DNA from 2 places in the Bradyrhizobium sp. USDA 3315 genome. Region 1 is predicted to be linked to the other one. Evidence: riboswitches for the same ligand, from Rfam matches in the RefSeq annotation. Region 1 holds a riboswitch; the other holds the start of a gene.

Region 1 (7,354 bases):
GGCCTGCTGCTGCAGCAGATCGAAATAGGTCGAGATAAAGGGCGTCGGCGCGATCGGATCGAGTGCAATCACGGTCTTGAGGTCGGCGCCGCTGTTCCTGAGCCACTCCGTAACCAGGACGAACATGCCGCCCCAGCGGCAGCCGATTTCCATGTACGAGGAAACGCCGGACGAATTGCGCGCAAGCCAGGCGAGGTATGGCGCAAGCTGGTTCGGGTATTGCCAAAGGTGGAGGCCCTTGCCGAAGTTCGGCGCCAGCTCCGGCGGCTGCTCATGAAGCAGTTCGTCATTGAGCCCCAGCGCCGGGATGAATTCGCGTTCGAGGAAGTCCACGTCTGTACGCTGAGCCGGATTCAACCCGGCGATCGCATTGATCGCGTCACCGACGGTGACAGCGAGATCGGCGAAACGCTGGTATCGGTCGGCTTGGTATCGGTCGGTTTGGGCTGGCTGGGCGTTGAGCATCGGCGCAATCAGATCGGTGGGCTGAAGAGGACACAGAGAGGCCGCAGGTCGTCGCGCCCCGATGATTGAACGGATGGGACATCCGTCTCGGGCGCGAAATCTTGCGTTCGGTCGCGAATAGTCCGCCTTCCCCCACCGGAAGAGCGAGCCGCTTCGGCATGGCGCGCCCGGCGTGCAGCCGGCATTCCTTTCAGCCACTCGGAATCTTCCGACGCACGGCCTCCACGCCGGCATCGGTCACGTTGTATCTGCGCCCCATCTCCGGGACGATCCAGCCCTTCTCGATCATTCCGGCAATGGTGCTCGGGCCGACGCCCGCGGGAAACGGACGGCGGTTGCGGATCGCGTCGATCGCGACCCGCTCGAGATGGGTGGCGACATGCGAGGGGCGCGCGCGAAACGCCTTTGCCATGATCAGGACCGACAGGACCTCGGCGCGCCGGCGCACCGCCGAAGCGCTGCGGGTCAGTTCGTTGCTGATCTCGAGAGCGTTCTTGCCGGCCCTGGCGAGTTCTCTGAGCTTCTCGTCCTCGTCAGGGCTCCAGCGCCGCACGATCCCCATCTGCCCCTCACCGCCTGGATACCCATCTCAAACCGATGCATACGCAGGCGGCGCTGATTTGCCATGTGACTTTCGGCACCTCTTGATGCGACGTCGGGGCTGTCGCCATCAGGACGGCCGATCGCGGTGTCGCACGATGCAGCACAAAGAGCACGATCCGATTGAATCGGATCATGCTCTCAATCCCCTTGCTTGGTGGCGTTTTGGTTGCGCGAACCGGTATTCACTTCGCGCTGGAACGCTTCAGTGCTTGCTGGGTTCAAGCGCGATGAGCACGCCGGTCGGCTCGGGCTCGTGCGGCCGAAGCGAGGTCAGCTCCGGATCGCTCCACTCGGCGAGACTGACGACTTCGCCGGTCTGCCCCGGCATGTCGGAGGTCTGGGCCGGTTCAAGCACCTTGAGCCCGCTGGTGTCGACGAAGAACGTGTGCTCACCGAACACGCTGTTCAGTTGCGCCACGGCCGGGTGATCGTCCGGAAGCACCTGGGCATTCAGTTGCGTCATGGTCTGCTTGACTTGCGTGGAATTGAGTTTCATCCGCTGCTCCTTCTCGTTGGTTCCGGCCGCGATGGTTTCCTTGACAGGTTTCCTTGACAAGTTTCCTTGGCTGGTTCCTCCCCGCCCGCACCCCACATCGGGGGCTTCAAGGTCTCGAACCAATCAGGCAACGAAACGTTCCGCACGCGCGACGCATTGACCGCCTGCGCAGCGGTTCCCCGCGTATCAGATGTGAAGTGCGACTCTGATGTCACGCCCATCGCTACGAGACGGGAGGCTTCTTCCTTGCGAGCCCTTCCAGGTGCACGCGGCGCGCGGCGGATTTGCGCGCGCGCTCCCTGGTGCGGCAGGCCCGGCAGCGCACTGCCGCGGTAAATACATCGCCCTTGGCGGTCTCGTACCACCATTTCTGCTGCAACGGCGTCCAGACCTCGGCAACGCCGCAGTCCTTGCAGATAAAGGGCTCCGGTCGATAGGTTCCGCGCAGCACGAAATCGGGAGTCGAATAGCTGTTCGATGGCGCGAGCCGCGTCGTATCCACGGCAACCTCGTCGCGCGCCAGCGCAATCTTGTAGTCGCGGAGACGTTGCCGTTCAGCGGCGCGTTGCGCCTGGATGCGGCGCCATTCCTCGGCCTTGCGCCGCCTGGCTTCGATCTCTCCGTTCGTCTGCTTGCTGCGTTTCACGGCGGCACATCCGTCTGGGTCGAATGCCTTCGGCGCATCGACGAAGTAAATACCGGGCAGCACGACCTCGTCGATGATGACGTCATTGATGCGCTGCCGTTCTGCCGCCGGCTTGTCATAATTGCCGCAACATTGCGCGACGACAAGGTCCCGTGCGGGGAACACGTAGAGGCGCTGACGGCCGTCCGAGGCGGATGACTTCGGGATGCCCCTCAGGCCGCGCCTATACCGGCCCCTGCTCCGCCGGCCGCATGCGGATCAGCGCGTCGAGCACGAGGACAAGAACCGGGCGCTGCTCGTCGTTGACCAGCTCCGTCTTGAAGATCACAACAGCGTCGCGCCGCTCCGGCCTGATGGTGATCTTCTGGATCTGGGATTGGCCGGTGAGCGTGGCGCCGGGCCGAACCGGGCTCGGCAGGCGGATCTCGAAGCTCCGCCCGACGATCCCCGCCACCTTGGTCCAGATCGCCTCCACGACGAGCCGCTGATAGATCGCAATGGTGTTGAAGCCGCTTGCGATCAGTCCGCCGAACGGGCCTGCCGCAGCCGCGACGGGATCGGCATGGATTGGCACCGGATCGTATTTGCCGGCGAACTCCAGGATCTCGGCCTCGCCGATCGTGTAGCTGCCAAGCCTGAACGTCTGGCCCTCGGTGAGATCTTCCGCATACAGCATCGCGCGCCTCCATCTGTCGCGCGACGATAGACGAATGGTGCGGGCTTTCCATTACCCCGGACGTCATGAACTTCGCGCGTGATGCGCGAGCGACACCCACCGCTCGCATATCGCCGCAGGTATCCCGCGCTAATGCAGCCGCGCCGCCCTCGCCTTTGCCGCCTTCAGCGTGTTCTCCATCAGGCAGGCGATCGTCATCGGGCCGACGCCGCGCGGCACCGGCGTGATGGCGCCGGCGACCTGCACCGCCTCGTCGAACGAGACGTCGCCGCACACCGCATAGCCGCCGTCCGGCCTCTCGACGCGCGTGGTGCCGACGTCGATGACGATGGCCTGGGGCTTGATCCAGTCGCCGCGCACGAGGCCGGCCTTGCCCACCGCACTCACCAGGATGTCGGCCTCGCGGCAGATCCTGCTGATGCCGCGGGTGTGGATATGGGTCTGCGTCACGGTCGCGTGCTCCTGCAGCAGCAACGCGGCCATCGGCTTGCCGACGATGTTGGAGCTGCCGATCACCACGGCATGGGCGCCGGTGAGGTCTGATCGGACCGACTTGATCAGCCGGAGACAGCCGAGCGGCGTGCACGGCACCAGCGCGTCATCGCCGTGAAACAGCCGGCCGGCGTTCAGGGCGTGCAGGCCGTCGACATCCTTGGCGGGATCGACCGCCGCCATCACGCGCAAGGCGTCGATATGCGCCGGCAACGGCAGCTGCACCAGGATGCCGTCGATATCGTCGCGCGCATTGAGCGCCTCTACTCCGGCAAGCAGATCGGACTCGCTGGCATCATCCGGCAGGCGTGCGACCTCGCCGCGCAGGCCGAGCCGCTCGGCCATCCTGACCTTGCTCTGCACATAGATCTGGCTCGCCGGGTCGCAGCCGACCAGCACGACCGCAAGCCCCGGCGCGCGGGGCAGCCGGTCGAGTTCGCCAGCAATCTTGTCGATGACAATTTGGGCATGTGCATGCCCATCGAGAATGTTCGCCGTCATGGCACCTCCGTTTCGAAGCGGTGCCCAGGCGCGCGGCGTTCAGTCTCTACGCTCCCCGATGGTGGTCCATCCAAGCGCCAGTCGCGCAGATGGCGTGGTCATAGCCGCCCCGCCGGGCAAAGGCAATTCACGCTCTCCCCGCGGGTCGAACGGCGACGAATTGCCCTCACTTTTGCCGGTGGATCGGTGCCGGGCGGGTCACCTCTGGGGGTAGGATTCGGGCAAGACTTGCGTTAAGTCTCGGCGCTTGCCGGGCTTTTCCGATCCCCGGCGCCATCCCTTCCGGTCATCACGCCATTTCGGACATTTTCGACATGAGACATATCATCCTCGCGCTGGCGCTCTTCTGCCCGGCTGCCGCGCTCGCCCAGGGCACCACGCCGGCCCCCGCCGACGCCGACAAGCCGGCAGCGACCTCGCAGCCGATGGTCGGCGACAAGCCGCTGGTCCAGGTCGGCAAGAAGTCGGCCGCCAAGAAGGGCGAGAAGCCTGCCGCGCCCGGCAAGCCGCAATCGGTCGCCCAGAAGCTTCAGGCCTGTCAGGACATCGACGATGCCACCAAGGAACGGCTGATCTGCTACGACGAGATCTTCAAGCCGCAGCCGAAGCCGAAGGCCGCCCCGGCCAAGGGCGTCAACGATTGCCGCTTCGTGAAGGAAGAGGACGAGCGGCTGACCTGCTACAACGGCTTCGCGGACAAGATCCCGCGCCTGCCGCGCTAAAGGTAGCGGGCGGCGCTCGGACGCCTTCCCGCATCCGGCGACGTGCCTGATCGCGGACATGAAAATGCCGCCGCAAGTGTTTGCGGCGGCGGATCGATTGCCGGCTGCGGCAGCCTTTTCTTACCAGGTCCCGAAGCCGCCGAAGAAGCCCATGCGCGGCTGCTGCTGCGCGACGCGGTAAGGCTGATACATGCCGGGCTGCGCCAGCCGCATCGGCTGCTGGGGATGGGCATGGTAGCGCGCGACCTTGCGCTTCTTCGGCTGCTGAGGCTGGGCCTGCGCCGGTTGTTCAGCCGATTTTGCCTCAGCCGCGACCTTCTGCGCGTCAGCCTTCTCCGGCGGAATGAACTGGGCGAACGTATTGCGGACGCGGGCTTGCGCCGACGCATCGCCCGTAGCCGACGGGATGGCCGCGGCGACCGCGTTGACCTGCGCCGGAACAATGGTCGGCAAATTGGTGTCGTAGACCACCCGCTCGGGCAATTTCTGGGTCGACTTGATGCGCACCATGGTCTTGTCGACGCCCGGCGACGACAGTCCCTGGTTCTGGCCGGCGACCACGGCCTCCTGCGGCACGATGGCATTGACGACGAAGAGCAGCGCGAGCAGCACTCCACCAACGAACAGGAAATAACGCGCCACAGGCATTTTGGTAGCTCCCCCCGCGCAGCAGGGCGCGGCTCATCTCGGCGCGACGACATCAGTCATCGCGCGGGCGATTTCATCGTCTGCGCATGATCACCCGGACGCTATCCGCGCTCCCGGGTCGTTCATCAACGGCTGGTTTATTAGTTAGTTCCTGTCCGGCCGTTACGGTTCACCCGGCAGGTCAATTCGCGGTCACTTTTTCGAGATGCCGGGAATTAGAGGCGGCTCGCCGTCACGACCGAACATTTCGCCTTGTTTGCGTTAACGTTGACGAACCCGACCAACATTTGCGAGTAGGTCTTGCGGCTTTTCATGGCGATAGTGTCGGAGATCAGCCGCTTGCGCTCGGTCAGCGGCCGACCGTCGCGGCGGATGAAGGCGCAGGCGATCTCGATATCCTTGACGGCGAAATCATTGGCATTGCGCAGCGTCAGGGTGACCAGCGCCTTCGAACCCAACCCGCCGCGCCGCCACGATTGCGAGGCGATCCGCAGCTTGTCCAGCGGCGGCCTTTCAGCGCCGGGCCCGAACGGCTTGGCCTCCTCTGCCCCCTGTGGGGCGATGGCCACGCCGACGGTGGTCGGCTCGTCCGCCGGTGCGGCTAGCGCATCCCTCGCGGTCTGATTTGTGATTTGGGCTGGTTGCGCGCCGGTCGGGGCATTCTGCGCGGTGCGGATCATGGACGACACCGGCCAGGCATCCTGGTCTCCGGCGTCGCTCGGCTCGGGGAGCATGAACCATGCGGCGATCCCGGCGAGCGCAATCAGCGGCAGCAGCAGGCTGGCGTAGAAGCCCCCTTCACCGAGACGTCCGGCGGCCAACCTCCGAAACGACGCCAAGCCGATCCGCATCGTCGTGCCCTCACCCTGGCGGCCTGATCGGGCCGCCCCCCACACAGAGAGGAAGCCGCACCGCGCGGCTTCCGGGACGGCCGCAGGTCGAGCGGCCACGCGAAGACAATCGCTGACGGCCGCAATGGTTTCATTCCGGGACGACAATCTTGGGCAGGCATAACGGAGGGATGGTATCCCAGCAGACCGCTCGCTAGATTTGCGCCGCCCGGGAGCGAGTGCCGCGCACCGAACAGCAGCACGACAACAACAAGGAGATCGCAATGCCTGTCGTCACCTGGGACCACGTCCACCTGCGCAGTCCCGATCCCGAGGCTACCGCGACCTGGCTGCGCGACATTCTCGGCGGCGAGATCATCCGCGGCCCCGGCCGCATCGACGTCCAGCTCGGCGGCGCCAAGGTGTTCATTGCGGAGGTGGCCCAGGGCGACGGCGTCAACGCCGCGCCGGTGACGCCCTATCAGGGGCTCGATCATTTCGGGCTCACGGTGAAGGACATCGACGCGGTCGCCGCCGAGATCAAGGCCAAGGGCGTCGAATTCACCAAGGAGCCGACCACGATCCGTCCGGGCGTGCGGATCTGCTTCATCCGCGGCCCGCAGGGCATCTCGATCGAACTGCTCGAGCGCGACCAGAAATACGTCTGAGCCACGCGTGCGGCGCTAAGTCATGCTGCCAGGCATGAAGCAGCGGATCGTCACGCCCATGTAGCTGGGAATCGGCCAGACCATAGCGCGGCCGACCCGGTTGGGCTCGGTGACCACGGCCTCGTCGGGGACATCGATCCACGCCCCGTCGAGGCGCACACGATAGTGCCCGTCCTTGGATTCCCAGTCGACATCGCTGACCGCTGTGCCGTCGGCATCCGAACAGCACGGCCCTTTGCCGCTGCGCAGGCCGTCGAACCATTCCTTCAGCGGCGAATTGGCGTAGCGGCCGTCGGGATCGCGCGCCTGCGCGATTCGCATGGCCGCGACCAACACCAGCGTTATCAGCACGAGGGATACGATCATGTGGCCCGTATAGCGGGCCGGAGTTCCATTGAGCCTGCGAGGGCGTGCCCAATGGCCGCCGGATTCAATCCAGTCAGACATGTGTTTGCTCCAGCACTCACCGGCCAGTGCAACCAGAGCCATGCATTTCGCGGGCCACTTTGATTCGCGCGTACGGTCCGCTGTCATTGCGCCGTCACACTGCCTGGCAGGAACCGAGGGTCACCCGAACGCGGGACACCCGGGAATCAACCTGCCGCAT
Region 2 (7,354 bases), 430 kb from region 1:
TCGAGCCGCATCTGCCTCCGGGCAAACCGAACATCGAGCCGGCATCGTCGAATGGCCGAGTCTCGAGAAAATCGCGTAACAGACCTCCAGGACAGCCTCGATGCTGGCTCGTCTGGGACATAGTTCAGAACCTGGACTACCTTGGTGGCCCTCGTGATGCTAAAGTTCTCGTCATGAAAGGCTATGGATCATTTTGCCCCGTAGCCAAAGCTGCGGAAATTCTCACGGAGCGGTGGACCCCGCTCCTGCTCCGCGAACTGTTGCTGGGGTCCCACCACTTCAACCAGCTTCGCCGCGGCATCCCGCAGATGTCGCCGACCCTCCTTTCCAAGCGCCTGCAAACGCTAGAAGAAGCCGGGCTAATCTCACGCAGATCAGGCGATAACGGGCATTGGGAGTACCATCCAACCCAGGCAGCCAGGGAAGCCAGGCCAATTATCGATGCAATGGGCTATTGGGGCCACAAATGGGCTCGCAGCCAGCTCACACCCAACGAACTTCACGCGGGCCGGCTCATGTGGAATATGCGCCGTTCGTTCGATCTAAGGCACATTCCATGCGACTTCGTTCTGTACATCGAGATTGCGGACGCTCGGCCAAAGCGCTGGTGGTTTGTTGTGAAGAAGGAGGAAGCCGATCTTTGCTGGGATGACCCCGGCTTCAAGGTCGATATCAGCCTCTATGCGAGTCTGCTGACGCTCGTGCAGATTTTCGTAGACGAGATGCCGCTGCTACGGGCGTGTGAGCTCGGCAAAATCGAGATCGACGGTCCCAGGCATCTTGTGAACAGCATGCGGGCTTGGTTCCCACGCAGCAAATATGCCGATGAGGCGCCGGCGGCCGCAGATCGAGTCTCAGCCAGTTGAGGATATCCAGTCCACTTTCTGGACTAGTGGTTCTGCTTGCCTCGGCTATAGCGTTTGCGAATGCGCTCCCGCGCTAAGCATCTCAGCTAAAGGAGGCAAAGATGAGCCGCCCTTCTCTTCTTTCATGCACCCTGTTGTTGATCTTTACTTGTATTTGCGTCAGTCCCGCAGGGGCAGCCCCACCTGCCGACGAACTTTCCTCGGCGGCTGCCAAATGGGATGCCGCCATCAACAACGCAGACTTCGATGCCCTGTTACCGTTGTATGCCGCTGACGCCAGATTGATGCCGCCTGGTGCGCAGCCAGTCACCGGCCCTTTGGCAATCCGTAATTTCTTTGCCGGGCGGGGAAGAAGCGTCAGAGATCACAAGGTTGAGCTGCTCGATGTGTTGCCCATGGGAAACTACGCCTACACCACCTCGCATTTCACGGCCACGCTAGTAGTAAATGAGAAGGCGGCGCCAATTTCTGGCAGCACCGTGAGACTGCTTGAACGCCAACCCGACGGGCAGTGGAAGATAAAGTCTCATATCTTCGTCAAGGAATAGATTCGCGGGTGCCACAGCCACACGGTCAGCCACCCCGCAAGCCTGACGGGCCGCAAGTGACGGATGGTCATGCACCTTGTTGGCCCTCAGCCGAAGACGGCATTGATCATCGGGACATCGGTTCATTGGGTAAGCCGGACGTCCCTCGGTTTGGTCGCCATTGCCGTGGCTGTCGCCAGATGTTCGATCTCGCCCAACGCTGGGCCCGCGGCGGCGCCAGCAACCAACCCTTGCGAGCCCGCCGGGGATTGGATAGCCTTCTGCTCGCGATGAGCCTCGCAGGCTCATTCGTCCCTCGCGCGACTGGCGAGCTTACGTGGAATTGACCACGGTGAAGCGCGAAGGGTTCCAACGCCGTTCGCCTGGGCAACCCGTTCAGCTGATGATCCAGCGTCTTAGGGAGCCCGGACCATGCCGTCATTCCGCAATGAACTCCATCTCAACGATTCGGAAGTTGCCCTTGCGCTCGAGGGCGAAGAGCGCCGCCAGCAAGACGGCGTCGAGCTGATTCCGTCGGAGAACTACACCTATCCCGAGGTGCTCGAGCTGCTCGGATCGGTGTTCACCAACAAGTATTCCGAGGGCTATCCGGGACGCCGCTATTACGGCGGCCAGGAATTTACCGACCAGATAGAGAACCTTGCCCGACAGCGCGCTTGCGCGCTGTTTCGCGCCGAACATGCCAACGTTCAGCCTCTGTCCGGGTCGCCAATGAACCAGGCCGTGTATCTCGGCCTGCTGCAGCCCGGCGATACGATCTTGGCGATGGACCTGTCACACGGCGGCCATCTCACCCATGGCGCGCCGGTGTCGCACATGGGGCGGCTCTTCAACTTCGCCCGCTACAAGACGCAGCCGTCAAACGGCGGCGCCATCGATTTCGATGAGCTCCGCGCCATGGCCCGGCACGTCCGTCCGAAGCTGGTGCTGTGCGGCTACAGCTCTTATCCGCGCGATCTGGATTATGCGTCCTTCAAGAGCATTGCCGATGAGGTGGGTGCGCTGACCATGGCCGACGTCAGCCATTACGGCGGCCTGATCGCCGGCAACGCCTTGCGCAATCCGCTCGATGCGGGTTTCGACGTGATGACGACGACATCGCACAAGACGCTTCGCGGGCCGCGCGGCGGCATCGTTCTCTGTCGCCGGGAGTTCGCCGGCAAGATCGACGCGTCGGTGTTTCCGGGACTGCAGGGAGGTCCGCACATGAACGTTGTGGCCGGAACCGCGGTCACGCTGAAGAAGGCATCGACGTCCGATTTTCAGGCCTATGCAAGACTGGTCATGCGCAACGCGAAGGTCCTGGCCGAAGCGTTGATGGAACGCGGCATGACGTTGATCACCGGCGGAACCGACAATCACATGATGGTTGTGGATACGGTGGCCAGCGTCGGCCTGGACGGCGGCGCGGCCGAGAACATTCTCGACGCCGTCGGGATCACCGCAAACAAGCAGATCATTCCCGACGATCCGCGGCCGCCGCTCAGGCCGAGCGGCATCCGCCTCGGGACGCCGGCGGCGACCACGCGCGGCATGGGCGAGCCCGAAATGCGCCTGATCGCCGAACTCACTGCGGAATCCCTCCGGTCGAAGGGAGATGCAGCGGTCGTCAAGCGACTGAGGTCGAACAGCGTCGAGATGTGCCGCGCTTTCCCCGTTCCGGGGATCGCACCGCCCTCATAGGCGGCCGACCCGCATTCCTGTTCCGCATTCGTCGCGTCACTCGGCAGGTCGTGAAGGTTCCCGGGGGAAGGACCGGAACGGAAATTGATGCTGTTCGTTGGACCGCATGATCTCGAAGACGGAGCGTCCAACGCCGTGAGCCGGAAAACCTTGCAAGCACGCTCGGAACAGGCGCTCGTCGTCATCATTCTCAGCACCGGTGCGCTGATCGGTTACCTCGGCTTGGCACTGTCCAGGCTGTGAGAGCTACGTCCGGCGGGCACCAAGCCACCGCGGGCGTCAGGCCGCGGCAAGCATCAAGTCGCTTGGTGCGCTGAAAGCTCGTGCGTGCGTGCCACTGAGTTGCCCGACGCGGCAAGCCAAGCCCCGCAGCAAAAATATAGGGTGAAAAGAGCAAGGCTCGGACAGATCATGTCGCGAGAATGCGGATGTTTGACGCACAAGCGACGACACCCGCCGTCGTCCCGGCGAAGGCCGGGAGCCATTACCCCAAATCTCAATTGTTGCGCGACGCTGGGGCCACAGCTTCCTCTCAACAACCCAACCCTGTGGTTATGGGTCCCGGCCTTCGCCGGGACGACGGTGTGCGCGGGAACAGTCTCGCGATGAATGCAACGCCACGCACAATCCACACACCGGTCACTGAAATCGAGGACATTGCCGCCTGCCCGCAATTCTCGTACACGGTTTCACGCAATGACCTCGCAATTCTCTCCCAACTCCGTCGACGTGCTGCTGTTCGATATCGGCCGCGTCGTGCTCGACATCAACTTTGACAAGGTGATGGCGCACTGGGCGCAGCATGCCGGCTGTGCGCCCGCCGAGCTCGCCACGCGCTTTGTCGTCGACGACAGTTTCAAGCATCATGAGATCGGCCGGATCGACGACGCGGCATTCTTCGAGAATCTGCGCCGGACGCTCGGCATCAACATCACGGACGCCCAGTTCCTCGAAGGCTGGAACGCGATCTTCACCGGCGAGATGCCGGGCATCGCCCCGCTGCTCGCGGCGGCCGCCAAGCGGATGCCGCTCTACGCCTTCTCCAACACCAATCCGGCCCATGTCGCGCATTTCTCGGTCACCCATGCCGAGCTGCTCAGCCATTTCCGCAACGTCTTCCTGTCCTCGAGCATCGGCTTCCGCAAACCCGACGCCGAGGCCTACGATCATGTGGTAAAAGCCATCGGCGTGCCGGCGTCGCGGATCCTGTTCTTCGACGACCTGGCCGCCAATATCGAAGGTGCGCGGGCGCGCGGCCTTCATGCTATCCACGTGACGTCGACGGATGACGTGGCAAGGGCTTTGACCGCACTTGGAATTTGAACATTAAGAATTGAGGAGCTCTGAGCGTGGCCCTGATGCCGGTTGCCGATGCCCTGTCCGCCGTCCTCGCCGGCGCCGAACCGCTGCCGGAGGAGATGGTCGCGCTCGATGCCGCCTACCACCGCACGCTTGCGCACGACCTCGCGGCGCTCCGCACCCAGCCGCCGCAGCCGATGTCGGCGATGGACGGCTATGCGGTGCGCGCCGCCGATGCGGCTGATCTAAAGGCCCGGCTCAAGGTGATCGGCGAAGTCGCCGCCGGCCGGCCGTTCGAGCGGACGGTCGGCGCCGGCGAGGCGGTGCGGATCTTCACCGGCGGCGTGATCCCCAATGGCGCCGACGCGGTGATCATCCAGGAGGACACCGCCGTCGACGGCGACCACATCACGATCACGGAGGCCGCCAGCGTCGGGCGGCACATCCGCCCGGCTGGGGTCGACTTCCGTGAGGGCGAGGTGCTGCTCGCCGGCGGCAGCCGCCTGTCCGACCGCGCGCTGTCGCTGGCGGCCGCCATGAACTATCCGGAACTTGCGGTGCGCCGCCGCCCGAAGGTCGCGGTGCTGGCGACCGGCGACGAGCTGGTGATGCCGGGCTCGCAGCCCGGTCCCGGCCAGATCGTCTATTCCAACGGCTACGCGCTGCGAGCGCTGGCGCGCGCCGAAGGCGCCGAGACCGTCGACCTCGGCGTTGCCGCCGACACGGTAGAGGCGACCACGGCGGGCATCCGCCGGGCACGCGAGGCCGGCGCCGATGTCCTCATCACGACAGGCGGCGCCTCGGTCGGCGACCACGATCTCGTCAAGCGGTCGCTGGAAGCCGAGGGCGTCGAGATGGCGTTCTGGCGGATTGCGATGCGGCCCGGCAAGCCGATGATGCATGGCCGGCTCGGCGCGATGCGGGTGATCGGTCTGCCCGGCAATCCGGTGTCGTCCTATGTCTGCGCCTTCCTGTTCCTGGTGCCGTTGATTCGGGCGCTGAGCGGCCGGAAAGTGATTCATCATCGCCGCGCGAGCGCCCTGCTCGGCCGCGACCTCGCAGCCAACGACCAGCGCGAGGACTATCTGCGTGCGCGTCTCGAAGCGCGCGAGGACGGCACGCTGATCGCAACGCCGGTGACGCAGCAGGACTCGTCGCTGCTCGGGAATCTCGCTGCGGCACGGGCACTTCTCGTGCGCCCGCCGTTCGCGGCGGCGGCCGTCGAAGGCAGCGAATGCGAGATCCTGACACTGCCCGAATAGGGTTTTCGCGCCCCGCCGATTGTGCGTTGCCCGACACGTTCACCGGAAATTAAGTGGTTGCGGAACACATATCGAACATATAGTGTCCGTTCATGATTTGTTTCGAGTACTGGTGTCTACAATCGGGAAGCCGCGTGGAAGCAGGTGCATCGAGCACATGCTCCTGAGGTCAGGCCCGGCCTGCAGGCCCCACCAGAAGAGTCTCGGAATCGAACGACGCTATCAACCGGGGGAATACTCGAGATGCTCACGCGCAAACAGTACGAACTACTGCGTTTCATCAATGAACGTCTGAAAGAGGCCGGCGTACCGCCCTCCTTCGACGAGATGAAGGATGCGCTCGACCTGCGCTCGAAGTCCGGTATCCACCGCCTGATCACTGCGCTGGAGGAGCGCGGCTTCATCCGCCGCCTGCCGAACCGCGCCCGCGCCATCGAGGTCATCAAGCTGCCCGAACTCTCGGCCGGCGGCGGCAACGGCCGCCGCGGCTTCACGCCCAGCGTCATCGAAGGCACCCTCGGCCGGCGCGCCAGCACGCCGCCGATTGCCGAGGACGACGGCAACCGTCCGGTCGCGGTCCCCGTGATGGGCCGGATCGCCGCCGGTACGCCGATCGAGGCGCTGCAGACCCGCAGCCACACCATCAGCGTGCCGCCCGACATGCTCGGTGCCGGCGAGCACTATGCGCTCGAGGTGCGCGGCGACTCGATGGTCGATGCCGGCATCCTCGACGGCGACATGGCGCTGATCCAGCGCAACGACGTCGCCAATACCGGCGACATCGTGGTGGCGCTGATCGACGAGGAGGAAGCCACCCTGAAGCGCTTCCGCCGCCGCGGCGCATCGATCGCGCTCGAGCCGGCCAACACCGCCTATGAAGTGCGCATCCTGCCGCCGAACCGGGTCCGCATCCAGGGCAAGCTGATCGGCCTTTATCGCAAATACTGAATTGCAAATACTTGCGGCGGCCGGGAACGAGCAACACGTCGGATCGTTCCTTGCATGATAGTGTAGCGTACGGCCTGCCCGATGCGCTCCGATACCTCTCGCGCAGCGTCGCGTGTTTGTGATCGGAGCGATCTCGGACCAGTCGTACAATCGCCCAGAAACGAGCAGACGCTCGTTCGCTATCGTCCACTCTGGTAGAGGCCCTAATGCCTCAAGGAGAGGCACGGGTCGCTACCTCGAAATGAGGAGCCATCCGATGTGTGACTATAGTCTGCACGCCGTGGCATCGCGCCCCGCCATTGTCGGAGAGACGCTGATCACGACGACGTTCCGCGGCACGTCGACCCGCGGCTTTGCTTCGGAGAATGACCCCACTGTCGCGGTCTGCATGCTGCCGGGCACCGAGCTCGCTTTCGCCGAGAACGTTCGCTACGACAGCCGCTGGATCTGGACCAAGACGCTGAACTATCGCGTCGGCGTGTTCAACGAAGTCGAGCCCGACGTGCCTGATCGGCATCATGACGCGGTCGAATTCCCCGACGGCAGCCATGTGCTGGTGACCCAGCTGGTCGAGGGACAGCGCGTTAGCGTGCTGCAATTGCCGGCGCTGCATCCGCCGGTCGAGCAGAAGCCGAAGGTTGTGGAGCGGCGGCCCTCCGCATTCGCAACGCTGTTTTTGGGTTGAGCGCATCGTCGCCGCGGAATGAGCTGTTCGGCGGCGGATGACCTAAGCAATTTCGGGCGACCC

Evidence for each region. A riboswitch is a leader RNA that binds a small molecule or an ion and turns the genes downstream of it on or off. The one in region 1 is predicted to bind ZMP and ZTP.
Region 2: linked by a shared signal. The riboswitch ahead of ACVIYL_RS31470 (serine hydroxymethyltransferase) and the one ahead of ACVIYL_RS29295 (bifunctional 5,10-methylenetetrahydrofolate dehydrogenase/5,10-methenyltetrahydrofolate cyclohydrolase) in region 1 are both predicted to bind ZMP and ZTP.

Annotation. Positions count from the first base shown of each region.
Region 1 covers NZ_JBSRYP010000001.1:6,276,582-6,283,935, reverse strand. Annotated here, with positions in the region: gene ACVIYL_RS29320 (class I SAM-dependent methyltransferase) at 1-465, opposite strand, end outside; gene ACVIYL_RS29315 (SANT/Myb-like DNA-binding domain-containing protein) at 656-1,027, opposite strand; gene ACVIYL_RS29310 (hypothetical protein) at 1,271-1,564, opposite strand; gene ACVIYL_RS29305 (zinc-ribbon domain containing protein) at 1,788-2,375, opposite strand; gene ACVIYL_RS29300 (MaoC/PaaZ C-terminal domain-containing protein) at 2,434-2,886, opposite strand; gene ACVIYL_RS29295 (bifunctional 5,10-methylenetetrahydrofolate dehydrogenase/5,10-methenyltetrahydrofolate cyclohydrolase) at 3,016-3,879, opposite strand; ZMP/ZTP riboswitch at 3,895-3,974, opposite strand; gene ACVIYL_RS29290 (hypothetical protein) at 4,194-4,601, shown strand; gene ACVIYL_RS29285 (hypothetical protein) at 4,722-5,249, opposite strand; gene ACVIYL_RS29280 (hypothetical protein) at 5,465-6,100, opposite strand; gene ACVIYL_RS29275 (VOC family protein) at 6,364-6,747, shown strand; gene ACVIYL_RS29270 (hypothetical protein) at 6,763-7,194, opposite strand.
Region 2 covers NZ_JBSRYP010000001.1:6,706,911-6,714,264, reverse strand. Annotated here, with positions in the region: gene ACVIYL_RS31480 (winged helix-turn-helix transcriptional regulator) at 174-866, shown strand; gene ACVIYL_RS31475 (YybH family protein) at 968-1,414, shown strand; ZMP/ZTP riboswitch at 1,704-1,789, shown strand; gene ACVIYL_RS31470 (serine hydroxymethyltransferase) at 1,826-3,097, shown strand; gene ACVIYL_RS31465 (hypothetical protein) at 3,185-3,340, shown strand; gene ACVIYL_RS31460 (HAD family hydrolase) at 3,794-4,420, shown strand; gene ACVIYL_RS31455 (molybdopterin molybdotransferase MoeA) at 4,447-5,658, shown strand; gene lexA (transcriptional repressor LexA) at 5,902-6,606, shown strand; gene ACVIYL_RS31445 (hypothetical protein) at 6,863-7,291, shown strand.